DNA from 2 places in the Methylobacterium sp. UNCCL125 genome. Region 2 is predicted to be linked to the other one. Evidence: predicted binding sites of a transcription regulator. Region 2 holds the regulator's gene; the other holds the start of a gene.
What was found. The regulator LexA, encoded in region 2, represses DNA repair genes until DNA is damaged. The targets are predictions, from matches to a motif close to TGTTCNNNNTGTGTTCNG.
Positions count from the first base shown of each region.

Region 1 (15,072 bases), on a different contig from region 2:
TCGAGCGCCATGTGAGCGGCTCCGGCGCTCCGGCGGCGGCCGCGCTCGGGATCTCCGCGCCGCCGAGCCGGTCGGCGAATCGGGCGAGCCGCGCCTCCGCGCGGGCCTGCCGCTGGGCCGGTGCGGTCTCCGGGAACCCCGTGGCGACGAGCCGGCAGGTGCCCGCGGCGTGATCGATCACCAGGGCCGTGTCGTAGAAGTTCAGGGCGATGTCGTCGGTGAGCCCCGCCCGCCGGGCCGGCGGCGCCACCCGTTCCAGCGATGCCCCGAGGTCATAGGCCAGATAGCCGATCGCCCCGCCGGGGAAGGGTTCTTCGGCGTCCGGTTCGATCCGGTACGGCGCGAGGCACGCCCGCAGAGCCGCGAAGGGACCGCCCGGCACCGGATTTCCGTCGAGGGTCGCCCGCCCGTCGCGGTAGCGGAAGCGTGCGAACGGCTCGGCGGCCACGATCGAATGGCGACCCAGGGAGTCGTGCCGCATGGCACTGTCGAGGAAGGCGAGCCCGGGCAGGGCGCGCAGCCGGGCCGCCGCCGCGACGGGATCGATGAAGGGGATCTCTCGGGTCCACATGACCGGGTTCGGGCTGTTGTCCTGGGCGAGGGCGGGGCAGATCCTGTCACGCTGCCGTCGCACAGGCGATGCCGCGGGGGAAGCGGCAGTTGCACGCAGGGACCGCCCCGGGGGGCAGACAGGGCGTGCTTCCGACGCAGACCGCGTCCCCGCGGCTTCATGTGGGATGTCAGGGCAGGCGCGCAAAGTCCTGGTCAAACGGCCAAGTTTCCGGTTCTGCGTCAGCGGCGCGCGCCGGTCCGGTCACCCCTGCGGCGGCCGGTCTCGCGCGGCGGCGCGGGAGCTTGTATAGGAACCGCGATCCCGAATTCCCGTCCTCGCGCTTCGGGCGACCGATCCTCGGTTGCCCGCGCCGGGCCTGTCCGACCCGAATGCCATGACCGCCACGCCTGCTCCCCGCGGCCCCGCTTCCGGAGCCGAATCCAAAATCACGGCCCCCAAGATCTCGTTCGTGTCGCTGGGCTGCCCGAAGGCGCTGGTCGATTCCGAGCGGATCCTCACCCACCTGCGCGCCGAGGGCTACGAGCTGGCCCGCCGGCACGACGGCGCCGACGTGGTGATCGTCAACACCTGCGGCTTCCTCGATTCGGCCAAGGCGGAGTCGCTCTCGGCCATCGGCGAGGCCATGGCGGAGAACGGCCGGGTGATCGTCACCGGCTGCATGGGCGCGCAGCCGGAGGAGATCCGCGAGAAGTATCCGGATCTCCTGGCGGTGACCGGGCCCCAGGCCTACGAGTCGGTGGTGGCCGCCGTCCACGAGGCGGTGCCGCCGGCCCACGACCCGTTCCTCGACCTCGTGCCGCCGCAGGGGATCAAGCTCACCCCGCGCCACTACGCCTACCTGAAGATCTCGGAGGGGTGCAGCAACCGCTGCAGCTTCTGCATCATCCCGTCCCTGCGCGGGAACCTCGTCAGCCGCCCCGCCGCCGACGTGCTGCGCGAGGCCGAGAAGCTGGTGAAGGCCGGCGTGAAGGAGCTGCTCGTCGTCTCGCAGGACACCAGCGCCTACGGCGTCGACATCCGCTACGCCGAGAGCCCGTGGCGCGACCGGCAGGTCCGGGCCAAGTTCTACGACCTGACCAAGGAGCTCGGCGAGCTCGGGGCCTGGGTGCGGCTCCACTACGTCTACCCCTACCCGCACGTGGACGAGGTCATCCCGCTGATGGCCGAGGGCAAGGTGCTCCCCTACCTCGACATGCCGCTCCAGCACGCGAGCCCCTCGGTGCTCAAGCGCATGCGCCGGCCCGGCAACCAGGAGCGCCAGCTCGACCGGATCCGGAGCTGGCGGCAGACCTGCCCGGACCTCGCGATCCGCTCGACCTTCATCGTCGGCTTCCCCGGCGAGACCGAGGCCGAGTTCGAGGAGCTGCTGGCCTGGCTGCAGGAGGCCAAGCTCGATCGGGTCGGCTGCTTCGAGTACGAGCCGGTGGCGGGCGCCACCGCCAACGCGCTCGGCGACCTCGTGCCGCCGGCGGTGAAGGCCGAGCGCAAGCGCCGGTTCATGGAGACGCAGAACGGCATCGCGCTGCGGCTGCAGCGCGCCAAGGTCGGCAAGCGGCTGCCGATCATCGTCGATGCCGTCGAGGGCGGGGTCGCCCGGGGCCGGTCCAAGGCCGACGCGCCGGAGATCGACGGCACCGTCCACGCCGCCTTCCGGCGCCCGGTGCGGGTCGGCGACATCGTCACCGTGAAGATCGACCGGGCCGAGGCCTACGACCTCTACGGCAGCGTGGCGTAAGGCTATTCCCGTCTTCGCTGCGCTCGCGATGACGGGCGCGGGCCGGACTCCTGTTGAAGCCCTCTCCGACGCGGCTTGACCCCGCCGGCCCACCGCGGTCTTTGGAACAGAGCAGGAACTCACCGCGGATCTCCGAGGCGGCGATGGATCCGGAGGTCGCGCTCCGCAAGATCATCCACATCGACATGGACGCGTTCTACGCCTCCGTGGAGCAGCGCGACGACCCGTCCCTGCGCGGCAAGCCCCTGGCGGTGGGCGGCTCGCGGGAGCGGGGCGTCGTGGCGGCGGCGAGCTACGAGGCGCGCAAGTTCGGCGTGCGCTCGGCCATGCCGTCGGCCACGGCCCGGCGGCTCTGCCCGGACCTGCTGTTCGTGAAGCCGCGCTTCGAGGTCTACCGGGCGGTCTCGGAGGAGATCCGCGCGGTCTTCGCCCGGCACACGCCGCTCATCGAGCCGGTGGCCCTCGACGAGGCCTATCTCGATGTCACCGAGAACCTCCTGGGCCTGCCGACGGCGACGGCCGTGGCGAAGGCGATCCGGGCCGAGATCCTGGAGCGCACCGGGCTCGTGGCCTCGGCCGGGGTCTCGTACAACAAGTTCCTCGCCAAGGTGGCGTCCGACCACAGGAAGCCGAACGCCCTGTTCGTCATCACCCCCGCCATGGGGCCGGACTTCGTGGCCGAACTGCCGATCGGCCGGTTCCACGGCGTCGGTCCGGTCACCGAGGCGAAGATGAAGCGGCTCGGGATCGAGACCGGGGCGGATCTCCGCGCCTGGACGCCGGAGCGCCTGCGCGAGACCTTCGGCTCCGCGGGCGCCTACTACCACGCGGTCGCCCGGGGGATCGACGAGCGGCCGGTCCGCGCCCACCGGGTGCGCAAGTCGATCGGGGCGGAGACCACCTTCTCGGAGGATACGGCGGCCTTCGAGGTCCTGGCCGCCCGGCTGGCGCCGCTGTTCGACAAGGTCTGGGCGGGGGCCGAGGCCAAGGGGATGCGCGCCCGGACCGTGACCCTGAAACTGAAGTTCTCGGATTTCGCCCAGGTCACCCGGGCGAAGTCGCTGTCCGTCCCCGTCGCCGACCGGGCGGCGCTGGAGCGGATCGGCCTCGACCTGCTCGCCGGCCTGTTCCCCCTGCGGCGCAGCGCGCGGCTGATCGGGGTGTCGCTGTCGGGCTTCGCGCAGGACGCGCCCGAGGCGCCGCTCCAGCTCGGGCTGGCGCTCTGACGGGGCGCCCCGTCGCGGGGCCCCGTCGCGCGGCCCGCGCTGATGCGACGCGGGATCGTCGTGCGGTCGCGCACGCCGGGCCCGCGCGGCCGCCCCGACATGGGATCCATCCGGCGCGGACCGGCATTCCCCGGGACCGCGCGCACCGAACGGTCCGTCCCATGTCGAAGCCCGCCGTCCTGGCCCTGTCCGCCGCGCTCCTGCTGACCGTCCCGGTGCACGCCGCCCGCGCCGACGGCACCGCCGCCTTCGGGGCCGCCAACGCGGCGCAGCTCCTGGGCTACACCGCGAGCCCCGCCCAGCTCTACGTCCCGGCGAGCGGCCCATCCGCCGGGTTCGCGACCGGCCCGGCGCCCCAGCGGCCGAAGCCGCCGGCCCGCGCCCGCTGACCGGGATCGCCCGGGCCGGGCCGGCCCGGGCGTGCCGTCACGCCGGCTCGGTCAGGCGTTCTTGCGCGGCCGGTGGTCCGGGTCGACGCCGCCGTCGCGCTTCGTCTCGTTGTCGACGTCGCCCTCGAAGGTCGAATCCGCCTGCAGATCCGCGGGGTCGGCGCCGCTCATCCCCTTCGACGTGCCGATCCCGGGATTGCCCTTGAGGTCGGCGTCCGTCGGCGTGTCGGTCTTCGGGTGCTTGCCTGACATGCTGGCTCCTGACTGGCATCCTGCCGGATGCCGATGTCGGGCCAACGCGTCGGGGCGGGGGCGGTCTCCCGCGCGGCATGCGGCGGTTCGCCTCCCGCGCCCCGGGGGCGCTCAGCCGATCTGCGCCGCCGCGATCCGGCGGACGCCCGCCGCCTCCATCCGCGCCCAGGCCTGCGCCAGCGACCCGTCCACGTCGATCCCGCGCACCGCATCCTCCACCACGAGGACCTCGAAGCCGGCGTCGCGGGCGTCGAGCGCGCTCCAGGCGACGCAGAAATCGGTGGCGAGGCCGCACACGGCGACGCGGGTGATGCCGCGCTCCCTGAGCGCCCCCGCGAGGCCCGTGCGCGTGGCCCGGTCGGCTTCCAGGAAGGCCGAGTAGCTGTCGACCCGGGGATCCAGCCCCTTGCGCACCACCAGGCTCGCCCGGTCGGTGGCGAGCCCCGGCGCGAAGGCGGCCCCGCGGCTGCCCTGGACGCAGTGCCGGGGCCACAGCACCTGCGGCCCGTAGGGCAGCACGATGGTCTCGAACGGCGCCCGACCGGGATGGGTCTCGGCGAAGGAGACGTGATCCGCCGGGTGCCAGTCCTGCATCAGCACCACATGCCGGAAGCGGTGCTGGAGCGCGTTGATCGGTCCGACCACCGCGTCGCCCCCCGGGACGGGGAGCGCCCCGCCCGGCAGGAAATCGACCTGCACGTCGACGACGAGGAGCAGGTCGGCGTTGCCGGGCGTCACGGTCGCGGGCCTCAGGGCAGCATCACGATCGAGCCGGTGGTCTCCCGGCCCGCGAGGTCGCGGTGGACCTGCTGCGCCTCGGCCAGCGGGTAGGTGGCGTTCACCGCGATCTTCACCGCGCCGTCGCGCACCACCTTGAACAGGCGGGCGGCCGCCTCCTCCAGGGTGGCGCGGTCCGACGTGAAGGTCGCCAGCGTCGGGCGGGTCACGTAGAGCGAGCCGCGCGGGGCCAGCAGGCCGAGGTCGAGCCCGGTGATCGCCCCCGAGGCCGAGCCGAAGCTCGCCAGGAGGCCGAGCGGCGCGAGGCTGTCCAGCGAGCCCATCAGGGTCGCCTGCCCGACGCCGTCATAGACCACCGGCACGCCCTTGCCGCCGGTGATCTCGCGCACGCGCTTGGCGACATCCTCCTCGCGGTAGAGGATGACGTGGTCGCAGCCGTTCTGCTTGGCGAGTTCCGCCTTCTCGGGGCTGCCGGCGGTGCCGATCACGGTGGCGCCGAGGTGCTTGGCCCACTGGCAGGCGATCAGGCCGACGCCGCCGGCGGCCGCCTGCCACAGGATCGTGTCGCCGGGCTTCACCGCGTAGGTCCGGTGCAGCAGGTACTCGACGGTCAGGCCCTTGAGCATCATGGCGGCGGCGGTCTTCTCGTCGACCCCCTCGGGGATCGGCACGGCCGCGGAGGCCGGGATCACCGGCTCCTCGGCGTAGCAGCCGTCCGCCACCGAGCCGTAGGCGACCCGGTCGCCGGGCTTGAACTGCGAGACCCCCTCGCCCACCGCCGTGACGGTGCCGGCGCCCTCCTTGCCGGGGGTGTAGGGCATGTGCGGGGACTTGTAGGCGCCGGTGCGGAAGTAGATGTCGATGAAGTTGACGCCGATGGCGGCCTGCTTGACGCGGATCTGCCCGGGGCCGGGCTCGGCCAGGGGCACGTCCTCGAAGCGCATCACCTCGGGGCCGCCGTACTCGTAGACCCGGATCGCCTTCGGCATCGTCCTGCTCCCGCTCGCCGCCCCGTCCGGGGCGTTGCAGCCCGAGATAACGGAGCGCCCGCCGGAGGCAATTCGTTTTTGGGCCCCCGTACGCCGCCCGTGCGCCGGTTGTAACCCGCCCAGGGGCGCCGCCGTTCTGGATCCGCCGGTCCCGGGCGCCTATCTAGCCCTCGTCCCTGCTCCTGCCCTTCCTCAGCCGAGGTCCGAGATCCATGTCCGGCACCACCCGCACGAGCGCCGACCTCGATCCGCGCCGCCGCCGCCTCCTCTACCGCGCCTGGCACCGGGGCATCCGCGAGATGGACCTGATCATGGGCCGCTTCGCCGATGCCGAGATCGGCGACCTGTCGGAGGCGGAGCTCGACCAGTTCGAGGCGCTGATCGAGGTGCCGGACCGCGACCTGTTCAAGTGGCTCACCGGCGAGGTCGAGACGCCGTCGAACTACGACACGTCGGTCTGGCGGCGGGTGCGGGCGTTCCACCGGCACGACGCGCCGATCCATTCCTGAGAGCGACCGGTCGAGAGTGCCCGCGATGGACGAACCCAAGCCCAACTACGATCACCCGGCCCGGTCGATCGCCACAGAGCTGGTGGTGCGGATCATGCTGGAGATGATGGAGCGCTCCGATCCGGCGCTCCGCGCCGAGATCCTGCGGCAGGCGACGGTGCGCGCCGGGGCGATGACCGAGCACATGCCCAACGCGGATTTCTTCCGCGGCCGGGTCGAGGCGGCGCTGGCGGAGATCGTCGGGCCGGACGCCTGAGGGGCGTGCGCCGGGGTATCCCCGGCCCCGACGCGGCGCGGGTCTCCTCTCCCATGCTGGAGAGGGGACCCGCGCGCCATCCTGAGCCCGGCTCACCGACGATCGGCCGCCCATCGGCGCAGGGCCGTTCCCTGCCGCGACGGAGCGTCCATATAGGCTCTGTCCCGCCGCCCGGCCGCCGCCGCCATGCTTTATCGCGGCGGCCCGATCGGCTAACGCCACCCGACCCCTACCCCTGACGCGCCCGGCGGGATTTCCCGCGAAAGACCCGATGGCCAAGCCTCAGCCGAAGCCCCCCGCCCCCGCCGCCAAGCCGCAGGTCGCGCGCTTCGCCCTGCCGAAATCCTCGGCGCTCGCCCGGGCGATCGACGCCCTGAAGCGCGGCGACAGCCCGGTCCTGGCGAACGCCCCGGAGGGCTTCGACGCGCTGGCGCTCGCCGACCTCGCCCGCGCCCTGGCGCCCACCGTCGACGCGCCGGCCGTGCTGGTCCACGTGGCGCGGGATTCCGGACGCTCGGCCTCGTTCCAGGCGGCGCTCGGCTTCGTCGCGCCCGAGATGGACGTGATGAGCCTGCCGGCCTGGGACTGCCAGCCCTACGACCGGGTCTCGCCGACCACGGCCACGGCCGCCGCCCGGATGACGGCGCTCGCCCGCCTCGCCCGCACCCGCTCCGCCGAGGACCGCCCGCGGATCCTCTGCACCACGGTCAACGCCCTGGTGCAGCGGGTTCCGCCCCGCACCCACATCGCCAAGGAGGCGTTCTCGGCGGCGATCGGCAACGTCGTGTCCATGGACGACGTGGTCGCCTGGGTCGAGGCCAACGGCTTCCTGCGCACCGGCACCGTGCGCGACACCGGCGAGTATGCGGTGCGCGGCGGCATCCTCGACCTGTCGCCGCCGGGCTTAGCCGCGCCGATCCGCCTCGACTTCTTCGGCGACACGCTGGAATCGATCCGCGCCTTCGATCCGGAGACGCAGCGCACCACCGGGCAGCTCCGCTCGCTGGACCTGATGCCGATGAGCGAGGTCCAGCTCACCACCGAGACGATCCGGCGCTTCCGCCAGGGCTACATCCAGAGCTTCGGCGCGGCGACCCGGGACGACCGGCTCTACGAGACCGTGAGCGAGGGGCGCCGCTACGCCGGCCTCGAGCACTGGATGCCGCTGTTCTACGACCACCTCGACACGCTGTTCGACTATCTCGGCGGCGTGCCGCTGGTCTTCGACCCGCAGGTCGAGGACGCCGCCGCCGAGCGGATCAGCCTCGTCCAGGATTATTACCAGGCCCGCGAGGGCGCGATGAAGACGCCGCAGGCCGGCGTCGCTCCCTACAAGCCGCTGCCGCCCCGGGCCCTCTACCTGACGCCGAACGAGCTGAAGGAGCGGATCGCCACCGCCACGGTGGCGCGGCTGACGCCCTTCGCGCAGCCCGAATCCGCGGAGCGCGCCGTGATCGATTGCGGCGCCAAGGCCGGGCGGAGCTTCGCCCCCGAGCGGGCCGACGAGAATGCCAGCGTGTTCGACGCCGCGGTGGCGCATATCCGCGACCTCCAGGGATCCGGTCATCACGTGATCCTGGGCGCCTGGTCCGACGGATCCCGCGACCGGCTCTGCGGCGTGCTCACCGACCACGGCCTCAAGAAGCCGGTGGCGATCACCCGGCTCACCGACGTCTACGCGCTCAAGCGCGGCACCGACGCGGCGGTCGCCGTCTGGGGCCTGGAGGCGGGCTTCATCGCGGGCGAGCTAGCCGTCGTCTCCGAGGGCGACATCCTGGGTGACCGGCTGGTCCGCCAGAAGCGCAAGGCCAAGCGGCCCCAGGACGTGATCCTGGAGGTGCAGGCGCTCCAGCCCGGCGACATCGTGGTCCATGCCGACCACGGCATCGGCCGGTTCGTCGGCCTCAAGACGATCCACGCCGCCGGCGCCCCGCACGATTGCCTGGAGCTGCAATACACCGGCGGCCTGCTGCTCCTGCCGGTGGAGAATATCGAGCTCCTGACCCGCTACGGCTCGGAGGATGCCGAGGTCGCCCTCGACCGGCTCGGCGGCGGCGCGTGGCAGGCCCGCAAGGCCAAGATGAAGCGCCGCATCCTCGAGATGGCGGGCGAGCTGATCAAGGTCGCGGCCCAGCGCTTCGTCCGGAAGGCGCCGGCCCTCAAGGCGCCGGAGGGGCTCTACGGGGAATTCGCCGCCCGCTTCCCGTTCGAGGAGACCGAGGATCAGGCCAACGCGATCGACGCGGTGCTGGACGACCTCAATGCCGGCCGGCCGATGGACCGGCTGGTCTGCGGCGATGTCGGCTTCGGCAAGACCGAGGTGGCTTTGCGCGCCGCCTTCGCGGCGGCGATCTCCGGCAAGCAGGTGGCGGTGATCGTCCCCACGACGCTGCTGGCCCGCCAGCACTACCGGACCTTCGCGGAGCGCTTCAAAGGATTGCCGGTCCAGGTGGCGCAGCTCTCCCGCTTCGCCTCCGCCGGGGAGACGAAGCAGACGCGGGCGGGGCTCATCGCCGGCACGGTCGACATCGTGGTCGGCACCCACGCCCTCTTGGCCAAGAACATCGCCTTCAAGGATCTCGGCCTGATCATCGTGGACGAGGAGCAGCATTTCGGCGTCGCCCACAAGGAGCGGCTGAAGGCGCTCCAGGCCGACGTCCACGTGCTGACGCTGTCGGCGACGCCGATCCCGCGCACGCTCCAGCTCGCCATGACGGGGGTGCGCGAGCTCTCGATCATCGCGACGCCGCCGGTGGACCGGCTGGTGGTGCGCACCTTCGTGACACCCTTCGACCCGCTGACCATCCGGGAGGCCCTGCTGCGCGAACGCTACCGCGGCGGCCAGTCCTTCTACGTGGTTCCCAGGATCGAGGATCTGGCGGAGGTCAAGAAATTCCTCGACGCCGAGATGCCCGAGATCAAGGTCGCGGTGGCCCACGGCCAGATGGCGGCCGGCCAGCTCGAGGACGTGATGACGGCCTTCTACGAGGGCAAGTTCGACGTGCTGCTCTCGACCACGATCGTAGAATCGGGCCTCGACATCCCCACCGCCAACACGCTGATCGTCCACCGGGCCGACATGTTCGGGCTGGCCCAGCTCTACCAGCTGCGCGGCCGGGTCGGGCGCTCGAAGGCCCGGGCCTACGCGCTGTTCACGACCCCGGCGAACCGCCAGCTCACCGCCCAGGCCGAGCAGCGCCTCAAGGTGCTCCAGAGCCTCGACACCCTGGGCGCGGGCTTCCAGCTCGCGAGCCACGATCTCGACATCCGCGGCGCCGGCAACCTGCTCGGCGACGCGCAGTCCGGCCACATCAAGGAGGTCGGCTACGAACTCTACCAGCAGATGCTGGAGGACGCGGTGACGGCGCTCAAGGCCGGCATCGAGGACGTGCCCGAGGAGGCGTGGTCGCCGACCATCGCGCTGGGCGCCCCGGTGACCATCCCGGAGACCTATGTGGAGGATCTCGGCGCGCGGCTCGCGCTCTACCGGCGCCTCGCCACCCTCCAGGACGATGCCGAGATGGATAGCTTCGGCGCCGAACTCATCGACCGGTTCGGGCCGCTGCCGCCGGAGGTGGAGCAACTCCTCAAGATCGGCACGATCAAGATCCTCTGCCTCAAGGCGAATGTCGAGAAGGTCGAGGCCGGGCCGAAGGGCGTGGTGGTCCATTTCCGCGACCGCTCCTACGCCAACCCGCAGGGGCTCGTCGCCTACGTGGCCGAGCAGGCCTCCTTCGCGAAGGTGCGGCCCGACATGAGCGTCGTGTTCGTGCGCGAGCTGAATACGGTCCCGGCCCGGCTCAAGACCGCCACCGAGGTGCTGCGCAGCCTCGTGAAGATCGCCGAGCGGGGGAAGAAGGCGGCGTAACGATCCGCCCGATAGACTCCCTCATCCTGAGGTGCCCGCGTCAGCGGGCCTCGGCACCTCAGGATGAGGGGGCAGGTTGGAAAGCCGTGTGTGTTGCACCGCCCGCCCATCTCTGCTCTCTCCGTCGCGAATCCCAGGAGACGCGTGGATGGCAAACCCGGCCGCAGCCAGCGCCCCGTCCGATCCGGCAAGATCCGAGAAAAACGCCTTCCTCACGCCCCTGTTCACCGACCGGCGCGTCGCCGCGGTGCTCGGGCTCGGCTTCGCGCAGGGCATCCCGTTCCTGCTCGTCTACGCGACCCAGTCGGCGTGGCTCGTCCAGGCGCAGGTGCCGCTCGCCACGATCGGGCTGATGAGCGAGCTGACCATCGCCTACAAGCTCAAGTTCCTCTGGGCCCCCTTCCTCGACCGCCACGACGCGCCGCTCATCGGCCGCTGGCTCGGGCGGCGCCGGGGCTGGATCGTCGCCACGCAGATCCTGGTGGCCCTGGCGCTGGCCGGCGTCGCCTTCGGCGATCCGGCCCACTGGCTCGCCTGGACGGTGGCGTTCTCCCTGGCGCTCGGCGTGGCCGGCGCCACCCAGGACGTGGTGATCGACGGCTGGCGCATCACCGCCGCGCCCCCGGAGCGGCAGGCGCTGATGTCGTCGTGGTCGGAGATCGGCTACCGGATCGGCAACCTCGCGGCGGGCGCCGGCGCCCTCTACCTGTCCGACGCCTATGGCTGGCGCGCCGCCTACCTGTGCATGGCGGCCCTGATGGCCCCCGGCACGATCGCGGCCCTGCTCGCCCCCGAGCCCCCCGCCCCCGAGACGCCCGCCACCGGCGGATTCGTCGAGACCGTGTGGGCGCCGATCCGCGACCTCCTCGCCCGGCTCGGGCCGCTGGCCGTGCCGGTGCTGGCGCTGGTCGCGGGCTTCCGGATGCCCGGCTACGTCTCGAACGCCATGGCGATCCCCCTGTTCAAGACGCTCGGCTACTCCAACACCGACATCGCCACCGTGACGAAGCTGTTCGGCTTCTGGATCGCGCTCGGCGGCACCTTCCTGGCGAGCGCCATCATCCCGCGGATCGGCATGATGGCGAGCCTGCTGATCGGCACCGTGACGGCCTCGGCCTCGCACCTCGCGCTGGCCTATCTCGCCTGGCACGGCGGCCATGGCGGGGCGGCGTTCTGGACCTTCGCGCTGACCGTGGGGATCGACGGCTTCGCCTACGCCTTCGCGTCGATCGTGCTGATCACCTACATGTCGCGGCTCTCGGCGACCGCGCACGCGGCGAGCCAGTACGCCCTGCTCACCTCGCTCTGCGCCCTGCCGGGCAGCCTGCTCGCCGGGTTCTCGGGCTTCGTGATCGAGCGGACCGGGTTCACGTGGTTCTTCGTCGGCACGTCCCTGATCGGCGTGCCGGTGGCCCTGCTCTGCCTGCTGGTCGCGCGCCGCCACGGGCCCATGGACACGCCCGGACAGGCGATCTGAGGCTGTGTCCCAACACGGGAACGCGCGCGGAAACTGTCTCTTTAGCGGGGATTAACCACAGCACGGCTTAATGGGGTGGACGGTTGATGTCCTCCCCAGACGGGCGACCCAGGCCACGTGCGCGGAAACAAGCTTTCGCGGGCGAACGGCGGCGGCTGCCCACGGGGAAGCGCGTACGCGAGTTCCCCGAATGGCCCAGGCTGCGTTGTCCCAAGCCGCGTTCCAGATCGCGTATCCGAGCGCGGCGCCCCTGCGCCGGGCGCCGCCGCGCATCACCTACGTCGAGACCGTCTACGATCCCGTCATCCGCACCCGGGCGCCCTACCCGAGCGCCATGCGGCGCGCGCGCCGCCGCGCCCGGCTGACGGCGCTCATCTCCCTGACGGGCATAACCCTGGCCGGCTGGGCCGTGTTTAGCCAGCCGCAGGGGCCGGCCCGGATCGACCAGCAGACCGTCGCCGCGACCGGGGCGATGTCCGGGCTCCCGCCGGTCGCCGCCCCGATCCGGCACGCCGCTCGAAACGCCGCGCCGAAGCCGAGCATCGCCTGGATGCTCGATCCGAGCCCGGCGCTGGGCTCCGGTTCCGCGACGGCCTTCGGCGAGGCCCCGCCGACCGCCACCTTCCAGATCGCCCGTGCCGAGCCGTCCCCGGCGGTCCGCGAGATCGCCCGGCAGGTTGCCCGGGCCGAGCAGTCCAAGGCCGCGCAGACGGCCGAGCAGGCCCAGATCCGGATGGCCCAGAGCCGGATGGCCCAGGCCAAGATGGGCGAGACGACCGCGGAGGCGCCGGCCGCCCCGGTCCGGATCGCCGCGGCCGAGCCCACGCCCGCCGCCCTCGCGCCCGCCTCCGTCCTCGTGCCGCTGCCGGTGTCGCGTCCGCCCGAGCTGCGGCGTGCGCCCGCGGTCCCGGCCACGCGGGTGGCGACCCGCGCCCTGCCCCGGACCCGCGACGTGTTCCGCGCCGCGATGGCCGAGGAGCCGTCCTTCTTCGAGAAGCTGTTCGGGGTCGGTAACGCGGCGCCGTCACAAGACAGCCGCCAGGAGCCCCGTCAGGCGCTCGCCTATGCCAGCCCGGACGCCCTGCCGCAGGAGGCGCCGCGCACCCGGATCAGCCCGGAGCCCGATTCGGTGGCCGGCACGGCCGTCTACGACATCACCGCGCGCACGGTGACGCTGCCCTCCGGCGAGGTGCTGGAGGCCCATTCCGGCCTCGGCGAGGCCATGGACAACCCGCGCTACGTCCACCTGCGCATGCGCGGCTCGACGCCGCCCGGCACCTACACGCTGACCGAGCGCGAGCGCCTGTTCCACGGGGTCCGGGCGATCCGCCTCAACCCGGTGGGCGGCAGCGCCGCGATCCACGGCCGCGACGGCCTGCTCGCCCACACCTACATGCTGCGGCAGCCCGGCGCCTCGAACGGCTGCGTCTCCTTCCGCGACTACAACCGCTTCCTGCAGGCCTTCCTGCGGGGCGAGGTCCGGCGCCTCGTGGTGGTGGCCGGCAGCGAGGCCGGCGGCATCCTCAACCGGATCGGCTTGGCCGGGCGCCGCGGCAGCCGGGGCTGAAGCGCGACAGGGTTGACGACCGTCTGAGCCGAAAGTTCGAGACCACTTCGGCGCGGCGCGGCTTTACGCGCCCGCCCCAGCTGCCTTAACGGGGCTCAGACGCCAGCCCTGACAAGAGGCACCCGATGAAACTGCCCCGCCGCTTCTTCCAGCCCCTCGCCACCGGCGCGCCGGCCCCGTTCCGCGAGCTGCCCGTGCGGCTGGAGCGGATGATCCACTTCGTGCCGCCCCACAACGACAAGGTCCGCGCCCGGGTGCCGGATCTCGCCGGCACGGTCGACGTGGTGCTGGGCAACCTGGAGGACGCGGTCCCGGCCGACCAGAAGGAGGCGGCCCGCAAGGGCTTCGTGGCGATGGCCCAGGCCACCGACTTCGCCGCCACCGGCACCGGCCTCTGGACCCGGATCAACGCCCTCAACTCGCCCTGGATTCTCGACGACCTGTTCACGATCGTGGCCGAGGTCGGCGACAAGCTCGACGTCGTGATGGTGCCCAAGGTCGAGGGGCCGTGGGACATCCACTACATCGACCAGCTCCTCGCCCAGCTCGAGGCGCGCCACGGCGTGACGAAGCCGATCCTGGTCCACGCGATCCTGGAGACCGCCGAGGGCGTCGCCAACGTCGACGCTATCGCGTCCGCCTCGCCGCGGATGCACGGGATGAGCCTCGGGCCGGCGGATCTCGCGGCGTCCCGCGGCATGAAGACCACCCGGGTCGGCGGCGGCCACCCGGATTACCGGGTGATCGCGGACCCGGCGGGCGACGCGCCCCGGGCCAGCGCCCAGCAGGACCTCTGGCACTACACCATCGCCAAGATGGTCGATGCCTGCATGGCCAACGGCATCAAGGCGTTCTACGGCCCGTTCGGCGACTTCTCCGACGGCGCGGCCTGCGAGGCGCAGTTCCGCAACGCCTTCCTGATGGGCTGCGCGGGCGCCTGGACGCTGCATCCGAGCCAGGTGGCGATCGCCAAGCGGGTCTTCGCGCCGGACCCGGCCGAGGTGGCCTTCGCGGCCCGGATCGTCGAGGCCATGCCGGACGGCACCGGCGCCGTGATGCTCGACGGCAAGATGCAGGACGACGCCACCTGGAAGCAGGCCAAGGTCATCGTGGATCTCGCCAAGCTGGTGGCCGCGAAGGATCCGGAGCTGGCGGCGGTCTACAAGCTGGGGTGAGCGGCTGCCGAGTGCGCCCCCCTGTTGATTACAGATCGGTGTCCGCAAGCCACGACGTGCCCCCTCTCCCGTGCGGGAGAGGGTTGGGGTGAGGGATCAGGTTTTTCCGGATAGGTCGCACCCCTCACCCTGTCCCTCTCCCGAACGGGAGAGGGGACCCGCGCTCTGTTCTGAGCCGGTGGCAAGGAACTCAAGCTGGAGGTGGCCCCGCACAAGCGATGTGCCAGTAACCTCGCCTGGACTCGCAATCACCCTTTCGGGCCAGTCCAGTGATCAAGTCGACCCCGCGAGCCCGAAGCCTGCGCCGCACTCAGACA
Region 1 is NZ_FPBW01000002.1:83,691-98,762, forward strand. Features, by position in the region: gene pabB (aminodeoxychorismate synthase component I) at 1-571, opposite strand, end outside; gene rimO (30S ribosomal protein S12 methylthiotransferase RimO) at 948-2,309, shown strand; gene dinB (DNA polymerase IV) at 2,453-3,535, shown strand; gene BM396_RS00335 (hypothetical protein) at 3,697-3,924, shown strand; gene BM396_RS00340 (hypothetical protein) at 3,976-4,176, opposite strand; gene pncA (bifunctional nicotinamidase/pyrazinamidase) at 4,288-4,914, opposite strand; gene BM396_RS00350 (quinone oxidoreductase family protein) at 4,926-5,903, opposite strand; gene BM396_RS00355 (FAD assembly factor SdhE) at 6,116-6,412, shown strand; gene BM396_RS00360 (hypothetical protein) at 6,438-6,668, shown strand; gene mfd (transcription-repair coupling factor) at 6,940-10,536, shown strand; gene BM396_RS00370 (AmpG family muropeptide MFS transporter) at 10,685-12,013, shown strand; gene BM396_RS00375 (tlde1 domain-containing protein) at 12,204-13,580, shown strand; gene BM396_RS00380 (HpcH/HpaI aldolase/citrate lyase family protein) at 13,706-14,755, shown strand; gene BM396_RS00390 (endonuclease domain-containing protein) at 15,025-15,072, shown strand, end outside.
Region 1: a site for LexA is predicted at 2,412-2,429, ahead of dinB (DNA polymerase IV). Genes of this name have one in related genera too.

Region 2 (15,072 bases):
CCGCGAGGTGGAGATCCGGCTGCCCGGCAAATTCCAGGCGACGCCGACGCTCGCCGGCCAGCTCCGGACCGTGCCGGGGGTGGTGCAGGTGGAGGTGAGCTAGAACGGGGCCGCCAGGCAGCCGGTGAGGGCGCCCTTCAGCGCGGCGGCGTCGCTCTCCGCCACCGTGAACACCGCCGTCAGGGCCGGATCGCCGGAGCGCGGGCTCGCCTGCGTCCAGGTGAGCTTGGTGCCGGGCTGGGTGAGCGCCACGGCGAGGCCGCGCAGCGGATCCTCGCCGCGGCGGGCGCCCGTCACCGTCAGGGTGAAGCCCGAATCCGCCCCGGTCGCCGCGCCCTGCACGGGCATCCGCATGGAGCGCACGCTGCCGGCACTGGAGACGAGGATGCCGGTGAGCGGCGTCGCGCTGCCGGAGCCTTCGAGCCCGGCGAAGTCGAAGCGCGGCGCCAGCTCGGCGAAGCGCGGCACCGTCAGCGCCGCCGACAGGCCGGTCCCGCCCGGATCACAGGCGAGGTAAAGGGTCGCCGGACGCTGATCCGTCCCCAGGTCGGCAGTGCCGGTGAGGTTCGCGCCGCCACCGGGCGCCCGGGTGCCGCCGGCGAGCAGCGGCGTCCGCCCGGTGAGGATGTCGGACAGCCTGTCGCCGCGGCTCAGCGGCCCCGCCAGGAGAGCCACAGCGGCGATGCCGACGACCGCCAGAGCTACGCCGATCCGGAGCCGCATCTCATCCTCCACCTGTGGACTTCCCGGGCCGGCGGCATAGACGATCGCGGCCGGCCCGCAACCCTTCCTTCACCACGTCCGCAGGAACCGGGCCGCGATCCCGTCCGTGTGCACCGCAGCAACTCCTTAAAAAGCGATCGATCCTATGCACCGGCGCTCAAGCTTGAGCGTCGCCATGCGCACGAAGATCCTGCTCGCCCTCACCCTGCTGGTCTACGTCACCACCGGCCGCGCCCCCGGGATCCGGGAGCCGCGCAACCCGGATGCCGAGCATGCGGGCGGACGTGTCGCCGTGGTGATGAAGCGGGCCTGGACCTGAACCTCACGCCCCCGGAGCGCAGACCCTCAGCCGCGCGGCCACGAGGGCCTGGAGATTCCAGAGATGGCGGTCGCGGATGCCGAGGCGCTCGCAGGCGTCCACGGTCCGGAACAGGTATTCGGCGCTCGGTCCCTTGTGCCCGCAGGCGGCGGCGATCTTTTCCGCGATTTCGGCGTCCGAGAGGCGGCCGGCGTAGCGGTCGCTGGCGCGGTTGGCCAGGAAGGTCAGCGCCGACACGGTTCCGGTCTCGGTGGCGACCGGCAGCCAGCGGGCGACGTAGCCCCGGCCCCGCATCTCCCGGCGCCAGACCGGCATCAGCGCCTCGCGGATCTCCATCCCGGGCAGGCGGAACACGACGCCCCGGCAGAGGCCGCCGCGGTCCAGCGCCAGGACGAAGCCCGGCCGCTCCGGCGTGCCGCGGAACCGGCGCTGCAGCAGGCAGAACCGGCGGTGGAAGCCGCGCACCGTCCCGATCCGGCGCTCGGCGACCTCGAATTCCGGATTCCACATCAGCGAGCCGTAGGCGAAGACCCAGAGATCGCAGCCCTCGCGCCCGGCGACGATCGCCTCCAGGCCCGGGCGCAACTCCGAATCCGACAGCACGTCGAGGGCGCTCGGGTCGTCGGGGACCGGGACGGAATGCGCGCGGGCGATCAGGTCGAGGCTGAGGTCGAGGGTGCGGGCGGGCGCGCAGGGCATGGCCCTCAACGCAGCGGCCTCACGGCTTGTTGCCCAGCGCGTCGAGTTCGGGGAAGGGCCGGGTGCGGTGGCCGGTGCAGACCTCGTCGTCGTCGAGCACCGTGAGTCGGTCGGCCTCGTAGAGCAACGTCACCTTCGGGCGCTCGGGCTTGCCGAAGGTCCGGCCGTACATCCGGCCCGACACGCAGTAGATCACTCGGCCGCCCTCCGCGATCGGCCCGGCGATCCGGCTGCCCTCGAACCGCACCGGCAGCAGCGAGACCGAACCGAAGGCGACCTGCTTGAGCGCCAGGGCGGCGATCCGCTGGAGGAGGGCCGGGGAGGGCACGTCCTCGGCCGCGGGCTTCGGTTTGCGCGGCCCGGCCTGCGCGCCGGCGGAGGCGAGGGCGAAGATGATGGCAAGAGCGGCGCGGGGCGGCATCGGCCCTCGCTAACCGGCCAAGGCTGCCTGAGGCTGGACAGCGCCGAAGGCTGCGGGTCCCTATATGAGGAGAACGAGCGGCACGCGCCCGTCGCGCGCCGCGCCCCTTTCACCTCACGACGCGACGTTCGATGCAATGGACCGACGACGCCCTGGTGCTCGGCCTGCGCCGGCACGGGGAGACCGGCGTCATCCTGGAGGCGATGACCGAGGCCCATGGACGCCATCTCGGCCTCGTCCATGGCGGACGCTCGCGGCGGATGCAGCCGGTGCTCCAGCCCGGCAACCGGGTCCGGCTGACCTGGCGGGCGCGCCTCGACGAGGGCCTCGGCGCCTACGCGGTGGAGCCCCTCGAGACGCAGGTCTCCCGGCTGATCGGATCGAGCCTGGCCCTATACGGCATCGGACACCTCGCGGCGCTGCTGCGGCTCCTCCCCGAGCGCGACCCGCATCCGGCGCTCTACGCGGCGGCGGGGATCCTCGTCGAGCACCTCGACGACCCCGCCATCGCGCCGCCCCTGATGGTGCGGTTCGAGTTGGCCATCCTGTCGGAGCTCGGTTTCGGCCTGGACCTGACAGCCTGCGCCGCCACCGGCGGCAACGACGCCCTCGCCTACGTCTCGCCGAAGAGCGGCCGGGCGGTCAGCGCCTCGGCGGGCGAGCCCTATCGGGACCGTCTTCTCGCGCTTCCAACCTTCCTGCTCGCCGGCGGATCCCCGGGTCCGGACGGCGTTGCCCAAGGGTTTACCTTGACGGGGTACTTCCTCGACCGGCACGTCTGGGGCCCTCGGGGCCTCGCGCCGTCCGAGGAGCGGGCGCGATTCGTTGCGCTCGGCCGAGAGGCCGGGTAATGTTCGCGCTATGTTCTAATCGCGCCCGGGTCTGAGCGCGGCTCTACCCGGGCTGTGTCATCCCGTCGTTTCGGGGCCGCGAAGCGGAGCCCGGAATCCAGAATCGCTCGACCCGCAAGGTTCGTCCGCCTCCTCGGACAGGGTCGGTGGTTCTGGATTCCGGGCTCGCCTTCGGTGCCCCGGACTGACGAACCATCCGGAAAGGCGGCGCTGCCGGTCGGCGGCCCCGCCCTGAGACAGGAGCCGTCATGGGCCAGCCCTTCGAGCCGCCGTCCGGCGACGGGATCGAGAGCGTCGAGCTGAAATCCGCGCTGGAAGAGCGCTACCTCGCCTATGCGCTGTCCACGATCATGCACCGGGCGCTGCCGGATGCCCGCGACGGGCTGAAGCCCGTGCATCGGCGCATCCTCTACGGGATGCGGCTGCTGCGCCTCGACCCCAACACCGCGCACAAGAAATGCGCCAAGATCGTCGGCGACGTGATGGGTGACTTCCACCCGCACGGCGACCAGGCGATCTACGACGCCCTGGTGCGGCTTTCCCAGGACTTCGCCCAGCGCTACCCGCTGGTCGACGGGCAGGGCAATTTCGGCAACATCGATGGCGACGGTCCGGCCGCCTACCGCTACACCGAGGCGCGGCTCACCGAGGTCGCCCGCCTCCTGCTCGACGGGATCGACGAGGACACCGTCGATTTCCGGCCGTCCTACAACGGCGAGAAGGAGGAGCCGATCGTCCTGCCGGCGGCCTTCCCGAACCTGCTCGCCAACGGCAGCCAGGGCATCGCGGTCGGCATGGCGACCTCGATCCCGCCGCACAACGCCGCCGAGCTGTGCGACGCGGCGCTCTACCTGATCAACCATCCCGAGGCGACGTCCGGGCAGCTCGCGAAGTTCGTGCAGGGGCCGGACTTCCCGACCGGCGGCATCCTGGTGGATTCGGCCGAGTCGATCGCCGAGGCCTACCGCACCGGCCGCGGTGCCTTCCGGGTCCGCGCCCGCTGGACCAAGGAGGATCTCGGCCGCGGCACCTGGAACATCGTCGTCACCGAGATCCCCTACGGCATCCCGAAGGGCCGGCTGATCGAGAAGATGGCCGAGCTGCTGCAGGAGAAGAAGCTGCCGCTGCTCGCCGACGTGCGCGATGAATCCGCCGAGGACGTGCGTGTCGTGCTGGAGCCGCGCTCGCGCACGGTGGATCCGGTGATCCTGATGGAATCGCTGTTCCGGCTCACCGAGCTGGAGGCGCGGATCCCGCTCAACCTCAACGTCCTGGTCGGCGGCCTCGTGCCGAAGGTGATCGGGCTCGCCGAGTGCCTGCGGGAATGGGTCGACCACCGCCGCGTCGTCCTGCAGCGCCGCTCGCGCTACCGCCTCGGCCAGATCGACCGCCGCCTGGAGATCCTGGGCGGGTTGCTCATCGTCTATCTCGACCTCGACGAGGTGATCCGCATCATCCGCGAGGAGGACGAGCCGAAGGCCGCCCTGATGGCCCGTTTCGAGCTGACCGAGATCCAGGCCAACGCCATCCTCGACACCCGCCTGCGCAGCTTGCGCAAGCTGGAGGAGATGGAGTTGAAGCGCGAGTTCGACGCGCTCACCGCCGAGAAGGCCGAGATCGACGCCCTGCTCGCCTCCGAGCCGGCGCAGTGGAAGACGATCCAGGCGCAGATCCGCGCCGTGAAGAAGACCTTCGGGCCCGAGACCAAGCTCGGCAAGCGCCGCACGACGCTGGCGAGCCCCCCGGATGTCGGCGGCATCGACTTCACCGCGGCCCTGGTCGAGCGCGAGCCGATCACCGTGATCGTCTCCACCAAGGGCTGGATCCGGGCGCTCAAAGGCCACGTCGCCGACCTCTCGGGCGTTGCGTTCAAGGGCGACGACACCCTGAAGATCGCCTTCCCCACCGAGACCACCCAGAAGATCCTGCTGCTCGCCACGAACGGCAAGGTGTTCACGCTGGAAGCCTCGAAGCTACCGGGCGGGCGCGGCTTCGGCGACCCGGTGCGGCTGATGGCCGACCTCGACGACGGCACCGAGATCGTGGCGGCGCTGCCCTACCGGCCCGAGACCAAGCTGCTGATCGCGGGCTCGGACGGGCGCGGCTTCGTGGCGCCCGCCGACGCGCTGGTGGCCAACACCCGCAAGGGCAAGAACGTTCTGGGCCTCGACGGCGACGCCACCGCGGCGGTGCTGGTGCCGGCCGAGGGCGACCACGTCGCGGTGGTCAATACGGAAAAACTGCTGCTGATCTTCCCGATCTCCGAGGTGGCCGAACTCGCCCGCGGCAAGGGCGTGCGCCTCCAGCGCTGCCGCAGCGGCGGGCTGCTCGACGCGCACGTGTTCAAGCTGGCGGACGGCCTGCCCTGGCAGGACGGCTCACCGGAGGGCCGGCTCGCCAACGCGTCGGTGCTGGAGAAGTGGCTCGGCCACCGCGCCGAGGTCGGGCTGATGATGGCGCGCAGCTTCCCGAAATTCGAGCGGTTCGGGCGCTGAAGCAGGGCCGACTGAAAGAGGACGGCCATACGCACGTCCGTTCATGTAGGCGCGACAGGCTCCCTCTCCCGTTCGGGAGAGGGTTGGGGTGAGGGTCGAGAAGGATCAGAATAGAGCCCGCCATCGACGCGCGTTTGGGTCGCGCCTCTTCCGGATCGTTCTCATCCCTGTCCCTCTCCCGCTCGGGAGAGGGGACCCGCGCCTCGTTCGGAGACGGTCTCAGCGCGAACGCTGATCGAGCCAAGGCGCGCCAAGGGCCACCACGCCGCCGATCGGAACCGCCAGAAGAAAGAGCTGGGCTGTCGTCACGGGCAAAGGGTCCGTGGTGCGTGCCACCCGCCCCCTGTAGGGCGCCATCCATGGCCCCACAACGACCATGGGGGCACCGGGTCGACCAGCCCCTCCGTCATCGCGAGCACAGCGAAGTGACTCAGGGCCAGCGGCATACTTTAGCGTGGTGCCGACTGGATTGCTTCGCTCCGCTCGCAAGGACGGCGGCGCCGAAGCGACGGGTTAGCACCCCTATCACCGCGCCTTCACAGCCGCCTCGTCCGCCGCCCAGAGGTGCTGCGCCGCGTAGGCCCGGAACGGGCGCCACGCCTCGGCCCGGGCCAGGAGCGCCGCCGGGCTTGGACGCCCAGTGCGGCTCTCCAGCGCCCGCAGCAGGCCGACATCGCCCACCGGCAGGGCGTCGGGCAGCTTGAGCGCCCGCATGGCGATGTACTGCGCCGTCCAGGGACCGATCCCGCGGATCGCCGTGAAGCGGAGCACCGCGGCCTCCAGAGACTCCGCCGGGGCGAACAGGTCCGGATCGGCCAAAGCCGCCGCGGCCAGCGCTCGGATCGCCGCGCCGCGGGCCCGCGGCATGTTGAGCGCCAGGGCGATATCCGCCTCGGCCAGATCCGCCGGCGTGGGAAAGACGTGGGTCAGCCCGCCCATCGGCTCCGCGAGGGGCGTCCCGAACGCCGCCACCAGCTTGCCTGCGAGCCCGATCGCGGCCGCCACAGAGACCTGCTGACCGAGGATCGCTCGGCAGCCGGTCTCGAACGGGTCCCAGGCCCCGGGGAGGCGCAACCCCGGCCGCGCGGCGACGAGCGGGGCCAGGACCGGATCGCCGACAAGGCAGGCCGCGATGGCGCCGGGATCGGCGTCGCAGTCGAAGAGGCGGCGCAGGCGCCCCGCGACCGCCTCGGCGTGCCCGGCCTCGACACCGCGCAGCGCGACGTGCAGGCAATCCGCGCCGGGCGCCACCGTCAGGAGCCCGTGCCGCCCCGCGATGCTGATCGTGCGGGCGTAGGCCGCCGCGGGATCGGCCGCCTCGACGCCCGGGATCGCCCGCTTGGCGAGGAACGCGCGGATCGCCGCCCAGTCGTAGGGCGGCCGGACGGGCAGGCGACGTTCGATCGCCCCCGCAAACACGAAGGGCGGCCTCTCGGCCGCCCCGTCTCTCGCGTCACAGGACAGGTGGTCCTGCCTCAGCCGCGCTGGTCGACCGGCACGTAGTCGCGCTGGGTCGGACCGACGTAGAGCTGGCGGGGACGGCCGATCTTCTGCGACGGATCCTCGATCATCTCGGCCCACTGGGCGATCCAGCCGACCGTGCGGGCCACGGCGAACAGCACCGTGAACATGTCGGTCGGGAAGCCCATCGCCTTGAGGGTGATGCCCGAATAGAAATCGATGTTCGGGTAGAGCTTCTTCTCGATGAAGTACTCGTCCTTGAGGGCGATCTGCTCCAACTCCATGGCGACGTGGAGCAGCGGATCGTCGGTCTTGCCGAGCTCCTTCAGCACCTGATGGGTGGTGCTCTGCATGATCCGGGCGCGCGGGTCGTAGTTCTTGTAGACCCGGTGGCCGAAGCCCATCAGGCGGAACGGGTCGTTCTTGTCCTTGGCCTTGGCGACGTACTTGCCGACGTTCTCCGGGGTGCCGATCTCCATCAGCATCTTGAGCGCCGCCTCGTTGGCGCCGCCATGGGCCGGGCCCCACAGGCAGGCGATGCCGGCCGCGATGCAGGCGAAGGGGTTGGCGCCCGAGGAGCCGGCGAGCCGCACCGTCGAGGTCGAAGCGTTCTGCTCGTGGTCGGCGTGCAGGATGAAGATCTTGTCGAGCGCCCGGGCGAAGACCGGGTTCACCTCGTACTCCTCGCACGGCACCGCGTAGCACATGCGCAGGAAGTTCGAGGTATAGTCGAGGTCGTTCTTCGGGTACACGAACGGCTGGCCGATCGAGTACTTGTAGGCCATCGCGGCGAGCGTCGGCATCTTGGCGATCATGCGGATCGACGCGATCAGCCGCTGGCTCTCGTCCGTGATGTCGGTCGAGTCGTGGTAGAAGGCCGAGAGGGCGCCCACCGAGGCGACCATCACGGCCATCGGGTGCGCGTCGCGGCGGAAGCCGGTGAAGAACCGGTTCATCTGGTCGTGCACCATGGTGTGGCGCGTGACCCGATACTCGAAATCGGCCCGCTGGGCGGCGGTCGGCAGGGCGCCGAACAGCATCAGGTAGCAGGTCTCGAGGAAGTCGCCCTTCTCGGCGAGCTGCTCGATCGGGTAGCCGCGATAGAGCAGTACGCCCTCGTCGCCGTCGATATAGGTGATCTTCGATTCGCAGGACGCCGTCGAGGTGAAGCCCGGGTCGAAGGTGAAGGCGCCGGTCTGGGCGTAGAGTTTGCCGATATCGATCACGTCCGGCCCGATCGTGCCGGATTTCACCGGCAGCTCGATCGACTTGCCGTCCACGGTGATGGTGCTGGGTGCGCTCATGGATCGTGGACCCTTCTCTGGCGACGTGGCGGATGCCGGGCTCGGGCTGCCCGAGTCGGTCCCGGGGGCCTGAGCACACGCATTATGCTGCGGGTGCTCACAGGCATGGGTTACCCAAACGGCACTGCAGCAGCAACGGGGTCGGTGACAACCCGACCCCGACGCCAAGCAAATTCCACCAAGCGCAATTCGAGCCGGGGCCGGCAGTTCCCCGGCTACGCCCGGTGGCTTCAGACCTGCGGCACCTGATCGCCCAGGCGGGCGAGGGTTTCCTCCCGGCCGAGCACCGCCATCACGTCGAACAGGGGCGGGGAGGTGGTGCGGCCGGTCAGCGCCGCGCGCAGGGGCTGGGCCACCTGTCCGAGCTTGCAGCCGGCGTCCTCCGCGTACTGGCGGACAGCCCCCTCGGTCGAGGCCGCATTCCAGTCCGGCAGCGCCTCGAGCACCGGCCGCACCCCGGCGAGGCGGGCGCGGCCCTCGTCGGAGAGGAGGGCGCGGGCCTTGTCGTCCAGCGCCAGCGGCCGCTGGGCGTAGAGGTAATAGGCGCTGTCGAGGAGCTCGATCAGCGTCTTGGCCCGCTCCTTCAGGCCCGGCATGGCCTGGGTGAGCTTGTCCTTGAGGTCGGGCTGCAGCGGCGCCGACAGGCCGCGTCCGGGACCGACATTGGGCAGGATCGTCTCGATCGCCGCGACGAGATCGGCATCGGTGCTGGTGCGGATGTAGAGGCCGTTGAGGTTGGCGAGCTTGGCGAAGTCGAACCGCGCCGCGGAGCGCCCCACCGCGCCGAGGTCGAAGGCCGCGACCATCTCCTCGGTGGAGAAGACCTCCTGGTCGCCGTGGCTCCAGCCGAGCCGCACGAGGTAGTTGCGCAGGGCCGCCGGCAGGTAGCCGAGATCGCGATAGGCCTCGACGCCGAGCGCCCCGTGGCGCTTCGAGAGCTTGGCTCCGTCCGCCCCGTGGATCAGCGGGATATGGGCCATCCGGGGAATGTCCCAGCCCAAGGCGGAAAAGATCTGGCTCTGGCGCGCCGCGTTGGTGAGGTGGTCGTCGCCGCGGATGATCTGCGTGACGCCCATGTCGTGGTCGTCGACCACCACGGCCAGCATGTAGGTCGGCGTCCCGTCCGAACGCAGCAGGACGAGGTCGTCGAGGTCCTTGTTGGCCCAGGTCACGCGGCCCTGGACGGCGTCCTCGACGACGGTCTCGCCCTCGGTCGGCGCGCGCAGGCGGATCACCGGCTTGACCCCCGCGGGGGCCTCGGACGGGTCGCGGTCGCGCCAGCGGCCGTCGTAGCGGGGGGCACGGCCCTCGGCCCGGGCGGTCTCCCGCATCGAGGTCAGCTCCTCGGCGGTGGCATAGCAATGGTAGGCACGGCCGGCCGCCAGCAGCTCCTCGGCCACGGCCCGGTGGCGCTCGGCCCGGGCGAACTGGAACACCACGTCCCCGTCCCAGTCGAGGCCGAGCCAGGACAGGCCGTCGAGGATCGCGTCGATCGCGCCCTTGGTGGAGCGCTCCCGGTCGGTATCCTCGATGCGCAGCAGCATCTTGCCGCCGGTGTGGCGGGCGTAGAGCCAGTTGAACAACGCCGTGCGGGCCCCGCCGATATGCAGGTAGCCGGTGGGCGAGGGGGCGAAGCGCGTGACGACGGCTGAGGACATCGGTCCGGTATGTTCCGGGGCTGGTCGCGGACGGAGCGCGACGGACGGCGAAGGGGCGGCGGAGCGGCGAGGGGCTCGACAGGGCGCCCGTAGCACGAAGCACCGGCTGTAGCACGAGCCGGAGGATGCGTTAAGAATCGCCCGCAGAATCGCCCGGCCCCGAGACAGGTCGCGCGGAACGGGGCGGCGGCGATGCGGCGGATCGGCGCGAGGCTGGCGGGCGGCGCGGTGGCGCTGGCCGGCCCCCGCGCGCCCGCCCTCCCGGTCATCCGCCACTGGGTGGCCGAAGGCCTCGCCCGGGACGCCGAGCAGCGCCGGCTGTTCCCCTGGCTGGCGGTGGCCTTCGGCGGGGGGATCCTGGTCTATTTCGCGGCGACCGACGGCGCGCCGAGCCTGGCCGCGCCCCTTGTCGCCGCCGCCCTTGCCCTGGCGCCGATCCCGCTCCTCGGCGCGCGCCCTGCGGCGCTGGCGGCGGTGCTCGCGGTGGCGGCCGCGTTCCTCGGCTTCGCGGCGGCGGCCTGGCGGGTCTCGGAGGTCGCCGCCCCGGTCCTCAACCGCACCACCATCGGCCCCCTCATCGGAACGGTCGAGGCCCTGGACGAGCGCGAGGTCGGCGCCCGGCTGCTGATCCGGGTGGAGAGCTTCGCCGGCCTCGCGCCGGAGGCGCGGCCCGCCCGGGTGCGGGTGTCCTTCCGCAAGACGCCGACCCCGCTTCCCGGGGACGTCGTCGCCGCCACCGCCCGGTTGTTGCCTCCCCCGGAGGCGGCCCGGCCCGGAGGCTACGATTTTGCCCGAGACGCCTACTTCCAGGGGATCGGCGCGGTGGGCTCCCTGGTCGGGGCGGTCACGATCCGGGCGCCGACCGAGCCGCCGCCCCTCCGCCTGCGGCTCGCCGCCACGCTCGACGCGGCCCGGAACGGGCTCACCCGCCGGATCGCGGAGGCCGCCGGCGGCCAGGCGGGCGCGGTGGCGGCGGCCCTGGTGACCGGCAAGCGCGGCCTCATCGGCCCGGCGACCAACGATGCGCTGCGCGCCGCCGGGATCTACCACGTTGTGTCGATCTCGGGCCTCCACATGGTGCTGGCCGCCGGCGTGGTGTTCTGGCTGGTGCGGGCGCTCCTCGCGCTGGTCCCCCATTGCGCGCTCCTCTGGCCGATCAAGAAGATCGCGGCCGGCTTCGCCATGGTCGGCGTCACCGCCTACTGCGCCTTTTCGGGCTGGGACATCGCCGCCGAGCGCTCGCTGATCATGACCCTGATCATGCTGGGCGCGATCCTGGTGGACCGGCCCGCCCTGTCCATGCGCAACCTCGCCCTCGCGGCGCTGATCGCCCTGGCCCGGGAGCCGGAGGGCCTGCTCGGCCCGAGCTTCCAGATGTCCTTCGGCGCCGTGGCCGGGCTGATCGCCTGCGCGCGGCTGATCGACGGGCGGCTGTTCGTGCGCCCCGGGGCGGGCCGGCTCGGTCGGCTCGTCGGCACCGGCCTCTCGGCGGTCACCGGGACCCTGGCCACGACCCTGGTGGCGCAGGTCGCGACCGCACCCTTCGCCACCTACCATTTCCAGACGATCCAGCCCTTCGGCCTCGTCGGCAACGCCCTGACCCTGCCGCTCGTCTCCCTCGTGGTGATGCCCTCCGCGGTGATCGGGATCCTCGCCTATCCCTTCGCCCTCGACCGCCCGATCTGGTGGCTGATGGGTCAGGCGGTGGGGGGCATGCTCGCCGTCTCCCAGTGGATCGCCGGGTTCGAGCGGGCCATCGTGGTCGTGCCGGCCTTCGGCACCGCGGCGCTGTTCCTGCTGACCGCGGGCCTGCTGCTCGCGACGTTACCGGCCTCCCGCCTGCGCTGGCTCGCCGTGCCGCCGATCCTGCTTGGACTCGTCGTCGCGGCCCGACCCGACCGCTACGACCTCTATGTCGATCGGCAGGGCGCGGGAGCCGCGGTGCGGGGGCCGGACGGACGGCTTGCGGCCCTCGGCAGTCCGTCCGGCTTCGTCCTCGAACAATGGCTGAAGGCGGACGGCGACGGACGGGGAGCCGGGGGACTGATCGTCCGATCGGGCGGCGGCCGCTGTGACCGGCTCGGATGCACCGCGCGCCTGCCGGACGGACGGGCGGTCGCCCTGGTCCGGGACCGGCGGGCCTTCCCGGAGGATTGCGCCCGCGCCGCGGTGCTGATCACGGGCCTCGTGGCCCCTCCGACCTGCACCAGCCCCCTGGTGATCGACCGGCGCGTCCTGTCCGCCCAGGGCGCCGTCGCCCTCAGGTCCGAAGGCGAGAGCTTCGTCGCCCATCACGCCCGGGCCGATGGCCGCGCCGTGCCCTGGCGACCACGCTCGGGACACGGGTCGGTGCCGCCACAACCGGTCACCGCGCCCTCCGCGGAGGCCCGCGCCTCTGACGACGGGGCGACAACGCCTCCGGAAACCGATGCGTCGGGCGGGGACCTCGCCCCCGGCGACGCGCCGGCCGAGCCGCTTCAGTAGCGGCGGACGAGGCTGACGAGGCGGCCCTGGATCCGGACCCGGTCGGGCCCGAGGACACGCGTCTCGTAGGCCGGGTTGGCGGCCTCCAGGGCGATCGAGGAGCCGCGGCGGCGCAGACGCTTGAGCGTCGCCTCCTCGTCGTCGATCAGCGCCACGATGATGTCGCCGGTATTGGCCGTGTCCTGCTTGCGGATCACCACGAGGTCGCCGTCGAGGATGCCGGCCTCGACCATCGAGTCGCCGCGCACCTCCAGGGCGTAGTGCTCGCCGCCGGCCACGAAGTCCGGCGACAGGGTGATGGCATGGCTCTGGTTCTGGATCGCCGAGACCGGCGTACCGGCGGCGATCCGGCCCATCACCGGGATCGAAATGGCACGACCGGCGTCGTCGATCATCCGTGTGCTGGCCGGGGCCGGCGGATGCTTGGACTTGCCGCCCTCGACCACGCTCGGGGTGAAACGGCGCGGCTCGGCCGGGGCCGAAGATGGGGCCGAAGATGGGGCCGTCTGGCTCAGGCTCTCGGGGATGCGGATCACCTCGATGGCGCGCGCCCGATTCGGCAGGCGCCGGAGGAAGCCGCGCTCCTCCAGGGCCGTGATCAGCCGGTGGATGCCGGATTTCGACTTGAGGTCGAGGGCGTCCTTCATCTCGTCGAAGGACGGCGGGACGCCGCATTCCTGCATCCGGCTCTGGATGAAACGCAGGAGGTCCAGCTGCTTGCGCGTGAGCATCGAAGGGGGACTCGCGGCTTGGCAGACCGCCCCGTGACGGTCTCTGAAACAAATCACGAACAGGTTAAACGTTCCGCAAGTGTTCCGCAAGGGCGGCACCGCTACGCTTGGCGCGTCGCTCCGCGCTCGCGGGAGCAAGGTCGAGAAACGCATTGACGGCGCAAGCGGAGCCGTTTCAATGCACCGCGGCGCCCCGCCGGGAAGGCGGCGGATCCGGGCCGCGGGCTGGGACCCTCTTGGGATGACGAGGATGCGACGACCCGCAGCTCTGCTGCCCCTCGGCCTCGCCGCCCTCGGCCTCGCCGGCTGCACCACCGGGTTCTCCTACATCTCGCGGAACTACGTGGCGCTCACCCCCCAGGTGGTGACGATCGGCTGCAAGGAGCCCTACGAGGTCTACGACAACCGGCAGATGCGCCGGATGCTGATCGTCTCGAACGCCCTGCGCGAATATACCGGCTGCAACCTGAGCGAGGCCCGGATCGATCCGGAGCCGGACGCCACCCGGGTGAAGCGCTTCCGCACCGCCGCCCGGGCCTATCTCGACGAGACCGTGCGCGAGGATTGCCGGATCACCGGCGAGACCGTGTTCGATCCGCTGAAGACCGAGTTCGCCTACGCCTGCGACACGCCGATCGAGAAGCGTGGCACCGTGGTCCCCCGCCTGCCCGGCCGCAATCCCGGTCTCGCCCGCTGACCGACCGGCGGCGCGCCGTCAGGCGCCCGGCTTCGGGAAGGTCCGTTCCGCCGCGTCGCCGGCGGCGGCGAGCAGGGCGCGTGCGAAGGCCCGGGCTTCCGCCCGGTCGAGAACGATCGCGGCGGTGACCGGCGCGCCGCCGAGGTCGGCCAGGGCGAGTTCCAGGCGCACCCCGTCGGGCACGGCGGTCGCCTGCAGGCTCCAGCCGGAGCCCCGATCCGTGCTCTCCGCCATCACATGTCCCTCCCGCCTGCCCCGGGAAAACGCCGCAGGCGCCCGCCGGAACCGGCCGTGCGCGGGACTGTTCCCGAGCCGTGCCCAGCGCTTCCCTGCCTCGCCTGTCCGCTTACCTCAAGGCCGCAGGCCCGGGACTCGTGGTGATGCTGGCCGATACGGATGTCGGAAGCCTCATCACGGCGGCCCAGAGCGGGGCGCGCTGGGGCTATTCGCTCCTGCTCCTCCAGATCCTGCTGGTGCCGATCCTGTACGTCGTCCAGGAGCTGACGGTGCGGCTCGGGACCGCCACCGGACGCGGCCACGGCGCGCTGATCCGGGAGCGCTACGGGCCGGCCTGGGCCTGGATCTCGTACGGCGGCCTCGTGGTCGCCGGCATCGGCGCCATCGTCACGGAATTCTCCGGCATCGCCGGCATCGGGGACCTGTTCGGGGTGCCGCGGCTCGTGAGCCTCGGCCTGCCGGCCTGCCTGCTCCTGGGGCTCGTCTTCACCGGGAGCTACCGGCGCGTCGAGGTCGTGGCGATCGTGGTCGGCCTGTTCGAGCTGGTCTTCGTCGGGCTCGCCGTCGCGGCGCGGCCGAACCTGCCCGAGATCGTCGCCTCCTTCGGGCACATGCCGCTGGGCGACGGCCAGTTCCGGGTGCTGATCGCGGCCAATATCGGCGCGGTGATCATGCCGTGGATGATCTTCTACCAGCAGTCGGCGATCGTCGATAAGGGCCTGGGCTGGGAGCACGCGCGGCGCTCGCGGCTCGACACACTCGTGGGTGCGGTGGTCTCGCAATGCGTGATGGGCGCGATCCTCGTCGCCGCCGCCGCCACGATCGGCAAGGCCGGGCAGGGCAGCGCGAAGGGGCTGGAGACCGTCGGCGATCTCGCGGGCGCCTTCACGCCGGCCCTGGGGCCGTGGCTCGGGCAGGTGGTGTTCGGGGTGGGCATCATCGCGGCGGCCTTCGTGGCGCTCAACGTCGTGGCCCTGGCGCTGGCCTGGGGG
Region 2 is NZ_FPBW01000019.1:68,496-83,567, reverse strand. Features, by position in the region: gene dnaE (DNA polymerase III subunit alpha) at 1-103, shown strand, start outside; gene BM396_RS19780 (hypothetical protein) at 100-723, opposite strand; gene BM396_RS32865 (hypothetical protein) at 899-1,042, shown strand; gene BM396_RS19775 (gamma-glutamylcyclotransferase) at 1,046-1,741, opposite strand; gene BM396_RS19770 (hypothetical protein) at 1,761-2,162, opposite strand; gene recO (DNA repair protein RecO) at 2,294-3,013, shown strand; gene parC (DNA topoisomerase IV subunit A) at 3,262-5,508, shown strand; gene BM396_RS19755 (DNA-3-methyladenine glycosylase family protein) at 6,034-6,927, opposite strand; gene gltA (citrate synthase) at 6,984-8,273, opposite strand; gene gltX (glutamate--tRNA ligase) at 8,504-9,931, opposite strand; gene BM396_RS19740 (ComEC/Rec2 family competence protein) at 10,124-12,415, shown strand; gene lexA (transcriptional repressor LexA) at 12,409-13,146, opposite strand; gene BM396_RS19730 (hypothetical protein) at 13,397-13,843, shown strand; gene BM396_RS19725 (hypothetical protein) at 13,862-14,077, opposite strand; gene BM396_RS19720 (NRAMP family divalent metal transporter) at 14,158-15,072, shown strand, end outside.